3 regions of the Virgibacillus sp. L01 genome follow, and region 1 is predicted to be linked to each of the others. Evidence: riboswitches for the same ligand, from Rfam matches in the RefSeq annotation. Region 1 holds a riboswitch; each other region holds the start of a gene.
What was found. Region 1 has a riboswitch for S-adenosylmethionine ahead of metK (methionine adenosyltransferase). Riboswitches for the same ligand answer to the same signal wherever they lie in the genome.

Region 1 (3,287 bases):
GAAGTAATATTATCAATATTTTCAAGTGGATAGGCTGCTCGTGTGTTTTCAGTTAATGATGTGTCATCATAATCAGGTAACCGTGAATCTTCTTCAAGAATTACATTTTCAAGTACTGAACCAAATCGAATAGCATTGTAAATTTGTGGTTCTTTATCCTGAGACAGATTGATACATTTTGCGTAGCAGCCACCTTCAATGTTAAAAACACCATTTGGACTCCATCCATGTTCATCATCGCCAATTAAACGGCGGTATGGATCAGCAGATAATGTTGTTTTACCAGTTCCGGATAGACCGAAGAACAATGCAACATCACCTTCCTGGCCAACATTCGCTGAGCAATGCATGGATAAAATGTCGCGTTGTGGCAATAGGTAATTCATTATCGAAAAAATGGATTTCTTGATTTCACCAGCATACTCGGTACCACCAATTAAAATGATTCGTTTTTTAAACGATATCAGGATAAACGTTTCAGAATTTGTCCCATCCACCTCTGGATCTGCTTTGTATGTAGGAGCAGACACAACAGTGAATTCGGATTGATGGGTCTTTAATTCTTCATCTGTCGGCGTAATGAATAATTGGCGAGCAAATAAATTATGCCATGCATATTCGTTTATAACCTCGATGGGCAAGCGGTACTTTTCATCAGCACCAGCATATCCTTTAAATTGAAATAGCTCTTCCTTGTTCTTTAAATAGGTGATAACTTTCTCGTAAAGTCTTTCGAATGACGCTTCATCTATTGCTTGATTCACCAAACCCCAATCGATAAATTCTTCACAAATATCGTCACGTACAATGAATTTGTCTTTGGGAGAACGGCCAGTATATTCACCAGTAGTCGCACAAACCGCTCCTGTTGCGGTTAGCATACCTTCTTTACGTGATAAAATCTTTTCAACTAAATTAGGTACAGCAAGGTTTTTTTGTAAATTATTATGCGAAAGTAAATCTTTTAAAAATAGTGATTGTTCCACCGTTTTCATTTGTAATACCTACCTTTTTGATGGATTTGTATGGAAAGGCGATAACGTTCAATTATCTAATTATCTAAATCTAATCATTAGTATAACACATTAATCAAAATAGTCCATACTAATAATGTGATTATTTATATGAATTTTTAGTGGCAATCGTGTATGTGACTAGCAAATAGTTGACATCGCAAGGCTATTTCGATACGATAATTGTCGAACGGACACTCTCTTATTCAGAGTTGGTGGAGGGACAGACCCTGTGAAGCCCGGCAACCGTCACATTAGTGAAAAGGTGCTAATCTGGTGCAAGGATGTATCCTTGAACAATAAGAGCGAAAGGCCACAATTCCTTTCCTCATGAATGCAGGGAAGGTTTTTTGTTTGCAGTTTGGAAAGTTTAAATTTTTTCGTACTGTATAAGCCGGGTTTTCTAATTAAAACATATTTTAATAATGGACATATACTGAAAAGATAGAGTTCCGTACCATAAGTTTAGGGGAGGATTTAGCCAAATGGCTTCGAATCGTCGGTTATTTACATCTGAATCTGTAACGGAAGGACACCCTGATAAAATTTGTGATCAGATATCAGATGCAATTTTAGATGAAATTTTATCAAGTGATCCAAATGCCAGGGTAGCATGTGAAACAACTGTGACAACAGGGTTAGTATTAGTGTCAGGAGAGATTACTACTTCTACATATGTAGATATTCCTGCTATTGTACGTCAAACAATTAAAGATATCGGATATACAAGGGCAAAATTTGGCTTTGATGCTGATACATGTGCAGTACTTACAGCGATTGACGAACAATCTGCTGATATTGCTGGTGGAGTGGACAATGCTTTAGAATCTCGTCAAGGTAAAATGAGTGATGAGGAAATCGCCTCAATTGGAGCGGGTGATCAAGGGCTTATGTTTGGCTTTGCCTGTAATGAAACAGAGGAATTAATGCCTTTAGCAATTTCGCTGGCACATAAATTGGCAAAGCGGTTAGCATATGCGCGTAAAGAGAACATATTGGATTACTTGCGTCCCGATGGTAAAACACAGGTAACTGTTGAATATGACGAACATGATAATCCTGTAAAGGTGGATACCATTGTTATTTCAACGCAACATCATCAGGATATAGCTTCAGAACAAATAGAGAAAGACTTGATCGAACATGTGATTCGTCCCGTTGTACCAGCGAATCTGCTGGATGAATCAACAAAGTATTTCATTAACCCGACAGGTCGCTTTGTTATTGGTGGCCCACAAGGGGATGCAGGCTTGACAGGTCGTAAAATAATTGTTGACACATATGGCGGCTATGCGCGCCATGGCGGAGGTGCGTTCAGCGGGAAGGACTCCACTAAGGTAGATCGTTCCGGCGCATACGCAGCTCGTTATGTAGCCAAGAATATTGTAGCAGCGGATCTTGCAAAAACGTGTGAAGTTCAAATAGCCTATGCAATTGGAGTTGCTGAACCGGTTTCCATTGCAATCGATACTTTTGGAACTGGTGTTGTGAGTGAAGAAGCTTTGGTTACAGCGGTTCGCAAGTTATTTGATTTGCGTCCAGCCGGTATTATTCGAATGCTCGACTTACAACGTCCAATATTCAGGAATACTGCAGCATACGGGCATTTTGGCAGAACAGATATCCTTTTCCCTTGGGAGAAAACAGATAAAGTAGAAGAATTGCAAGCATTAGTTAAAAAATAATAGGTGAAAGTAGAAAGGTATTGCTCATGCAATATCTTTTTTTATTTGGCGAAAACTTTTAATTGATTTTACTCGTATATATAGTAGGAACGTTTTGAAGGGAGTGTGTAAGTCATTGAATGAGAACGAGTCCAAACTTATTAAGAAAATAAAGAAAGGTGATCAGCAAGCCTTTAAGCGTTTATATGAAAAACACGTAGACTATGCACTTCGAACAGCCTACTCGATTACGAAAAACAGAAGCGATGCCTCGGACATTGTTCAAGAGACATTTATTAAAATCTACCGTAATATTGAATCTTTTGATGTGAAGCGACCATTTAAACCGTGGTTTTATCAAATATTATTAAATGAAAGCAGGAGTTATATATCGAAAAGGTCTAAACAGGCAATCAATATTGAATCGGATCGGTTACTCGACCAGTTACACCGTAATGCCGAGAACAAGCGGCAATATGATGAGTTGGAGCTGGGGCTGGATGAACTAGATGATAAGGATCGTACAATCCTGACATTAAAGTATTTAAATGGCTTTACCGAGAAGGAAATTGCCAAGATGCTAGACGCAAATGTTAATACGATAAAGTCA
Region 2 (3,287 bases), on a different contig from region 1:
TTTGAGTAGCCGATTGGGCCTCAAGTGTATCACGCAACGATCGTAAGACACCTTCTATCCACTCTGAAGCATCATCGTCAAAGTCAACATCACAATCTACTCGCGGGTAAATCCGCTCACCACCTAATTCCTCCAGTCTTTTATCAAGATCCTGCCCAGTCTGACAGAAGAACTCGTAGGACTGGTCTCCCAATGAAAGTACCGAAAAACGCAGACCTGGCAATTTAGGTGCTTTTCTACTATTTATGAATTCATTGAAAGATATGGCATTATCAGGTGGATCCCCTTCTCCGTGAGTAGCCGTCACAATCAATAAATCTTGGACTTTTTTTAGTTCCTTAGGCTTGAAATCATCCATTGATGAGAGAGTCACCCTATGGCCATCATCTTCTAACTTCTGCTTCAATTCCTCAGCAAGTTGTTGCCCATTTCCGGTTTCAGATCCAAAAAGAACCGTTATTTCTCTTGAAGTGGCCCGACCCACTTCAGATGATACTTTGACACCTAGTTGATTCTTATCAGCACCACCATCAGCCAGCTGAGACTCAGTTGGTCCAGAAGCCATCATATAACCACTAAGCCACGCTTTTTGTGCTTCCGTTAATGTAGGCAAAAGGCGATTTAGAGACTCTATTTGTTCTTGATTAAATGGGCTGTTTTTCACCTGTAATTGCAAAAAATATTCACCTCACAAAAGAATGGTTTTTTAATTTATTGGTATTTTTGTCATGCCTTGTTTTCTGAAAAATAGCTCTGGACCTCCAAAATCATCATCTGACCCAGGCCTACTTGATATCAGTGTTATTAGTCAGAACCATGAATGCCACACTCTGTTTTATTAAATCCTACCCACCTACCTGCTCGTGTATCGTCGGAGTCACTTACAGAAAATGTACATGGAATACAACCGATACTCGGATATCCCTGATCATGTAATTCATTGTAATCCAAGTCGTTTAGTCGGATATAATCCCAAACGTCTTCCCAGGTCCAATGAATTAGAGGGCATACCTTGATAGATTTAAATTTCTCGTCCTTATTAATAAAATCTGTTTCCTTACGACTTGCTGATTGTTCTCTTCGTAGACCAGAGATCCAAGCTGGAACCCCACTTAACGCTTCTTCAAGCGGCTTTATCTTTCTAATGTAACAACATTGGTTGGGCTCGCGTTTCCAGAGTGCCGATCCATGTTGTTCTGCTTGCTCATCTAACGTCAATTTTGGTTTTTTTAAATGAATGCGCAGCGAGGGATACCTTTTCTTTACCTTTTCAATAAGATCGTATGTTTCCTGAAAATGTATCCCCGTATCAAGAAAGACAATCTCTGCATCCTCTTTTACTTTTGAAATTAAATCAATTAAAACAATACCTTCAGCACCAAAACTACAAGCGTACACGAGAGAGTTTCCAAATGAATCATAGGCCCAATCGATAATACTGGATGCTCCTTTAGTGTCGTCAGTCGGAAGCCAATCTTCAAACGGGGCTCCATTGAAATCACTATAGGTAACTAAATTGTTATTCAAACTTTATCCCTCCACCAAAAATTATTTTTTACATGAAATCAAAAAGCTTATATTGGAATTGGACAGATAACAGCATCAAAAAACCCCCTTCTTATCAAAAAATAAGAAGAGGGCTTCACTAATATACTAGTTGTTAGCTCTTCTTATCTTCCAGACCTATAGTCTGTAGGAGTTGGCACAGTATTTATTAAACCTGTTGCCGAGGTTTCCTAGGGCCTTTCCCTCCACCTCTCTAGATAAGAAAAATTGATAATTTTTATGAAATTGTTGATGATTATTCTATGCCGTAAAGAATAAAAAGTCAACATAAATTTCAGAAAAATATTATTAATACTAAATTCTGACTACTGCCGCATGATGTTTTATGCTAAAATTAATAAAGCTATATAGGAGATGATGTATATATGAAAAAAGATCTAATCGAACGCCTAACTAGATATGTGAAGATTGATACACAGTCTGATGAAAGCAATAAAGATACCCCGTCTACACCAGGTCAATTTCAACTTGCTAACTTACTAGTAGATGAGCTGAAGACAATTGGTATGACTGATGTAACAGTCGATGACAACGCATATGTAATGGCGACACTGCCATCAAATTCAGATAAAGTAGTACCCGCAATTGGATTCCTGGCGCATCTGGATACTGCTACTGATTTCACCGGCAAAGGTGTGAATCCAAAAGTTGTGGAAAACTTTGATGGGAACGACCTTACATTGAACAAAGATTTAGGAGTTGCTTTAACTGCTAAAGATTTCCCCGAGCTCCCAGGCTACAAGGGTCACACCCTGATCACTACAGACGGGACAACCTTGCTTGGTGCAGATAATAAAGCAGGAATAACTGAGATTATGACTGCGATGGATTACTTAATCAATCACCCAGAGATTAAACATGGAGACATACGTGTTGCCTTTACACCTGACGAAGAAATCGGACGCGGCCCTAACAAGTTTGATGTGGAACGATTTAATGCTCCATATGCATATACCGTCGATGGTGGCCCATTGGGAGAATTACAGTATGAGAGCTTTAACGCTGCAGCTGCCAGAGTTACCTTTAAAGGCAACAGTGTGCACCCTGGAACTTCTAAGAATAAAATGGTTAATGCCGGAAAATTGGCAGCGGAATTCATCAGCAAATTCCCCCAACACGAATCACCTGAGCATACAGAAAAGTACGAAGGCTTTTACCACTTAATTTCCGTTCATGGTGATGTCGAGAAAACTGTTGTAACTTATATCATTCGTGATTTTGACAAAGATAATTTTAAATCCAGAAAAGAAACAATGCGTAAATTTACGAATGACATTAACGAAGACTATGGCGAAAATTGTGCAGAACTGGAAATGGCTGATCAATATTACAACATGCGCGAAAAAATTGAGCCTGTAAAAGAAATTGTTGATATTGCCTATGAAGCTATGATAAATTTGAACATTGATCCCCTTGTAAAACCAGTTCGCGGCGGCACAGATGGATCACAGCTTTCCTATATGGGCTTGCCGACACCAAACATCTTCACTGGCGGTGAAAACTACCACGGGAAATTTGAATATATTTCAGTCGATAACATGGAGAAAGCAACAAACGTGATTGTTGAAATCACTAGATTATTTGAATTAAAATAATATCTAAACAATGCTGGATTCAGACACAATGAATCCAGCTTTATAATCTTATATGGCCCTACTTATCGAGGAATTTTACACGTTAACTGCGAATAAAAAACGAAGCAACCAGTCCACCCGATAACA
Region 3 (3,287 bases), on a different contig from region 1:
ATATTCAGAAGAACACGAATGGATAAAAAAAGAAGGCGATAAAGTACGTATTGGTATTACAGAATTTGCTCAATCTGAATTAGGCGATATCGTATTTGTTGAACTCCCTGAAGCAGGAGAAGAGGTTGAAGCAGATGAGCCATTCGGCAGCGTTGAATCTGTAAAAACGGTTTCCGAATTATATGCCCCAATTAGCGGAAAAGTTGTTGAAATCAACGAAGAATTAGAGGATAGCCCTGAATATGTTAATGAATCACCATATGAAAAAGCATGGATGGTTGTATTGGAGCCATCTGACGATTCAGAGCTAAATAATCTACTATCTGCTGAACAATATCAGGAAATAATTGAGGAAGATTAATCCTGTTAATAAGACTGACTGTACACTGTAATCTGGTAAAGTCGGTCTTTTTTTTAGTTGTTTTCAAAAGGATCTTTAACTATTCCAACTGCCTGGTTAGAGGCTATACTGAATACTACGAATCGATCACCCCTAGTCTGTGTAGCATTCTATATCAATCGTCAATTGCAACAGTCATTTAATTAAATAACCTTTTTTCATTTTCATACTTAATAATATAGTTTGGGCATAAACTACCTATACGAGTCAATTTGATTTAGTCATTATTTATCGATTAATGTTACGAACTAATGTGTTATCGTTCGTAAATTCATAGCAGTCTTTGAATGGAACTTAAAACGTCTACCTGCATATGAAATAACAGGGCTGGCATATTTACAAGTAATTTGGAATTACTGCTTTATTTTGAGTAATGAAGGACTCTATACAGAGATTCAACTAATTATTGGATGTGAATTGAAATAAGTAGTAAAATTAATGATTAATGCATTCAGAGAATTAAATGTAAGGAGTGCATGTAATGATGACAAATGAAGTAGAAAAAGTTATCATTGTTGAGGGACTAACTGATAAAAAACAGGTCAAACGGGTGATAACAGATAATGTTGAAGTGATTTGTACGAATGGGACACTCGGTGTTGAACGATTTGATGAGCTGTTGGAAACGTATGATTTGGATAATAGGGATGTTTATATTTTAGTTGATGAGGATAGTTCAGGGATAAAACTGCGCAAACAGTTAACGCGTGAGCTACCACATGCTGAGCACATTTATGTGAGCAGCGAGTATCGTGAAGTGGCAACAACTCCCGAAAACATACTTGCAACTGCCTTGATAGGCAAGCGAATCGAGGTTAATCCCATATTCTTGATTTAGGGTGGTAGTATTGCAACAGATTAATGAGGAACAATTAGGACAAGAGCATTATTTATTATATATTTATACACCATTTTGTGGGACATGTGCATTGGCAAAATCGATGCTGGATAAGATTGAATCGGTTCATAAACAGGATATTTTTCATAGCATGAATGCCTCGCTGCACCCGGAGTTTATGCAGGATAATGAAATTGAAAGTGTACCATGCTTATTAATAAAGGATGGTAACGAGATCAAAGAAAAAATCTACGCATTTAAATCAATTGCCAATATATATAGCTACCTAACGGACTACGAACCATCTTTATTTTCAGATGAATAATTTTATTGACACATGCTAATATGCGTGCTATTATCTAGATTATCGAATTTCAATTAAATAGTTTATATCTCTTATCTTGAGCGGTGGAGGGGCTGGCCCTATGAAACCGCGGCAACCTCAAATGTTTTTTATTTGAAAGGTGCCAACTCCTGCAAAGCAACTGCTTTGACAGATAAGGGAACGTAAAGACTACATATATTACGTCTTTCTGTTCTCTTACAGAAAGGCGTTTTTCTTATTTAGTAGGGCATAATAGTGGATGACAAAGGAGGAATACTTGTGATTTCAATAGAGGGTTTAAGTAAAGTCTTTAAATCAAATAAAAGCAACATTACAGCAGTGGAAGATTTAACCCTTGATATAAACGAAGGAGAAATTTTTGGTGTCATTGGGTATAGTGGTGCTGGAAAAAGCACATTTGTAAGATTATTAAATCGGCTTGAAGAACCAACAGGTGGGAAAATAGTAATTGATCAGCAGGAAGTGACTGCATTAAATTCAAAACAGCTTCGGTTAGCACGTCAGGAAATAGGCATGATTTTTCAACATTTTAATCTATTGTGGTCACGGACCGTTAAAGATAATATTGCATTTCCATTGGAGATTGCAGGCGTGTCAAAAAAAGAGCGTGATGAACGTGTTCAGGAGTTAATTGAATTGGTCGGCCTTACAGGAAGAGAAAGTGCTTATCCTTCTCAGTTAAGTGGCGGTCAGAAACAGCGTGTTGGTATAGCGAGGTCACTAGCGAATAATCCTAAAGTATTACTGTGTGATGAAGCAACATCAGCACTCGATCCGGAAACAACCAATGCGATATTGGATTTGTTAGTGGATATCAATCAAAAGCTTGGTTTAACGGTTATTCTGATCACCCATGAAATGCATGTGATTCGCAAAATATGTAATCAGGTTGCAGTAATGGAAGAAGGTAAGATCGTTGAGCAAGGTGATGTGCTGGATGTATTTTTACAGCCGAAGAAATCTGTTACGAAGAAATTTGTTGAACAGGTGATGGGTACGAACGAAGAAGATGATGGTGTAGCCCATTTAATTGATACCTATGACAGTGGTAAAATTATCCGTCTCCATTTTGTTGGTGAAACAACAAACCAGGCATTAATTAGTCAAGTCGCCAAAAGATTTGCAATTGATATCAACATATTGCAGGGAAAAATCACTCAAACGCAACGTGGTGCTTATGGAACACTATTTGTACAGGTTGATGGCGAGTTGAGTGAAATTGATAAAGGAATAAACTTTATAACAAATGAGACCTCAGTGGAAGTGGAGGTGGTTCGCGATGCTAACTAATCTTTTCCCAAATTTGAATATGGAGGATTTATGGGTTGCTACTTACGAAACCTTTTACATGACCATCCTTTCATTATTTGGAACGTTTATCTTAGGTATACTGTTGGGATTACTGCTTTACCTGACAATGAGAGGGGGGATTTGGCAAAATAAATTTCTGAATTTAATTGTGGCATCAATCGTAAACGTATTCCGAGCGATTCCATTTATTATTTTAATATTACTTTTGTTCCCCTTTACTGACTTTTTGATTGGGACTATACGGGGGCCGAATGCAGCTTTACCAGCGTTGATCATTGGTGCTGCGCCATTCTACGGAAGACTTGTAGAGATTGCACTGAAGGAAGTCGATAAAGGCGTAGTCGAAGCAGCGAAATCAATGGGCGCAAAGACACGTACAATTATTTTTCGTG

Region 2: another riboswitch for S-adenosylmethionine. It lies ahead of ACTWQM_RS11135 (phosphoadenylyl-sulfate reductase); the one in region 1 lies ahead of metK (methionine adenosyltransferase).
Region 3: another riboswitch for S-adenosylmethionine. It lies ahead of ACTWQM_RS18600 (methionine ABC transporter ATP-binding protein); the one in region 1 lies ahead of metK (methionine adenosyltransferase).

Annotation. Positions count from the first base shown of each region.
Region 1 is NZ_JBQQCP010000018.1:16,042-19,328, forward strand. It holds gene pckA (phosphoenolpyruvate carboxykinase (ATP)) at 1-995, opposite strand, end outside; SAM riboswitch class I at 1,213-1,319, shown strand; gene metK (methionine adenosyltransferase) at 1,499-2,698, shown strand; gene ACTWQM_RS19710 (RNA polymerase sigma factor) at 2,814-3,287, shown strand, end outside.
Region 2 is NZ_JBQQCP010000005.1:123,335-126,621, forward strand. It holds gene ACTWQM_RS11130 (assimilatory sulfite reductase (NADPH) flavoprotein subunit) at 1-676, opposite strand, end outside; gene ACTWQM_RS11135 (phosphoadenylyl-sulfate reductase) at 805-1,527, opposite strand; SAM riboswitch class I at 1,668-1,770, opposite strand; gene pepT (peptidase T) at 1,932-3,161, shown strand; gene ACTWQM_RS11145 (MFS transporter) at 3,244-3,287, opposite strand, start outside.
Region 3 is NZ_JBQQCP010000013.1:73,557-76,843, reverse strand. It holds gene gcvH (glycine cleavage system protein GcvH) at 1-361, shown strand, start outside; gene ACTWQM_RS18610 (toprim domain-containing protein) at 885-1,238, shown strand; gene ACTWQM_RS18605 (thioredoxin family protein) at 1,249-1,563, shown strand; SAM riboswitch class I at 1,632-1,742, shown strand; gene ACTWQM_RS18600 (methionine ABC transporter ATP-binding protein) at 1,843-2,874, shown strand; gene ACTWQM_RS18595 (methionine ABC transporter permease) at 2,864-3,287, shown strand, end outside.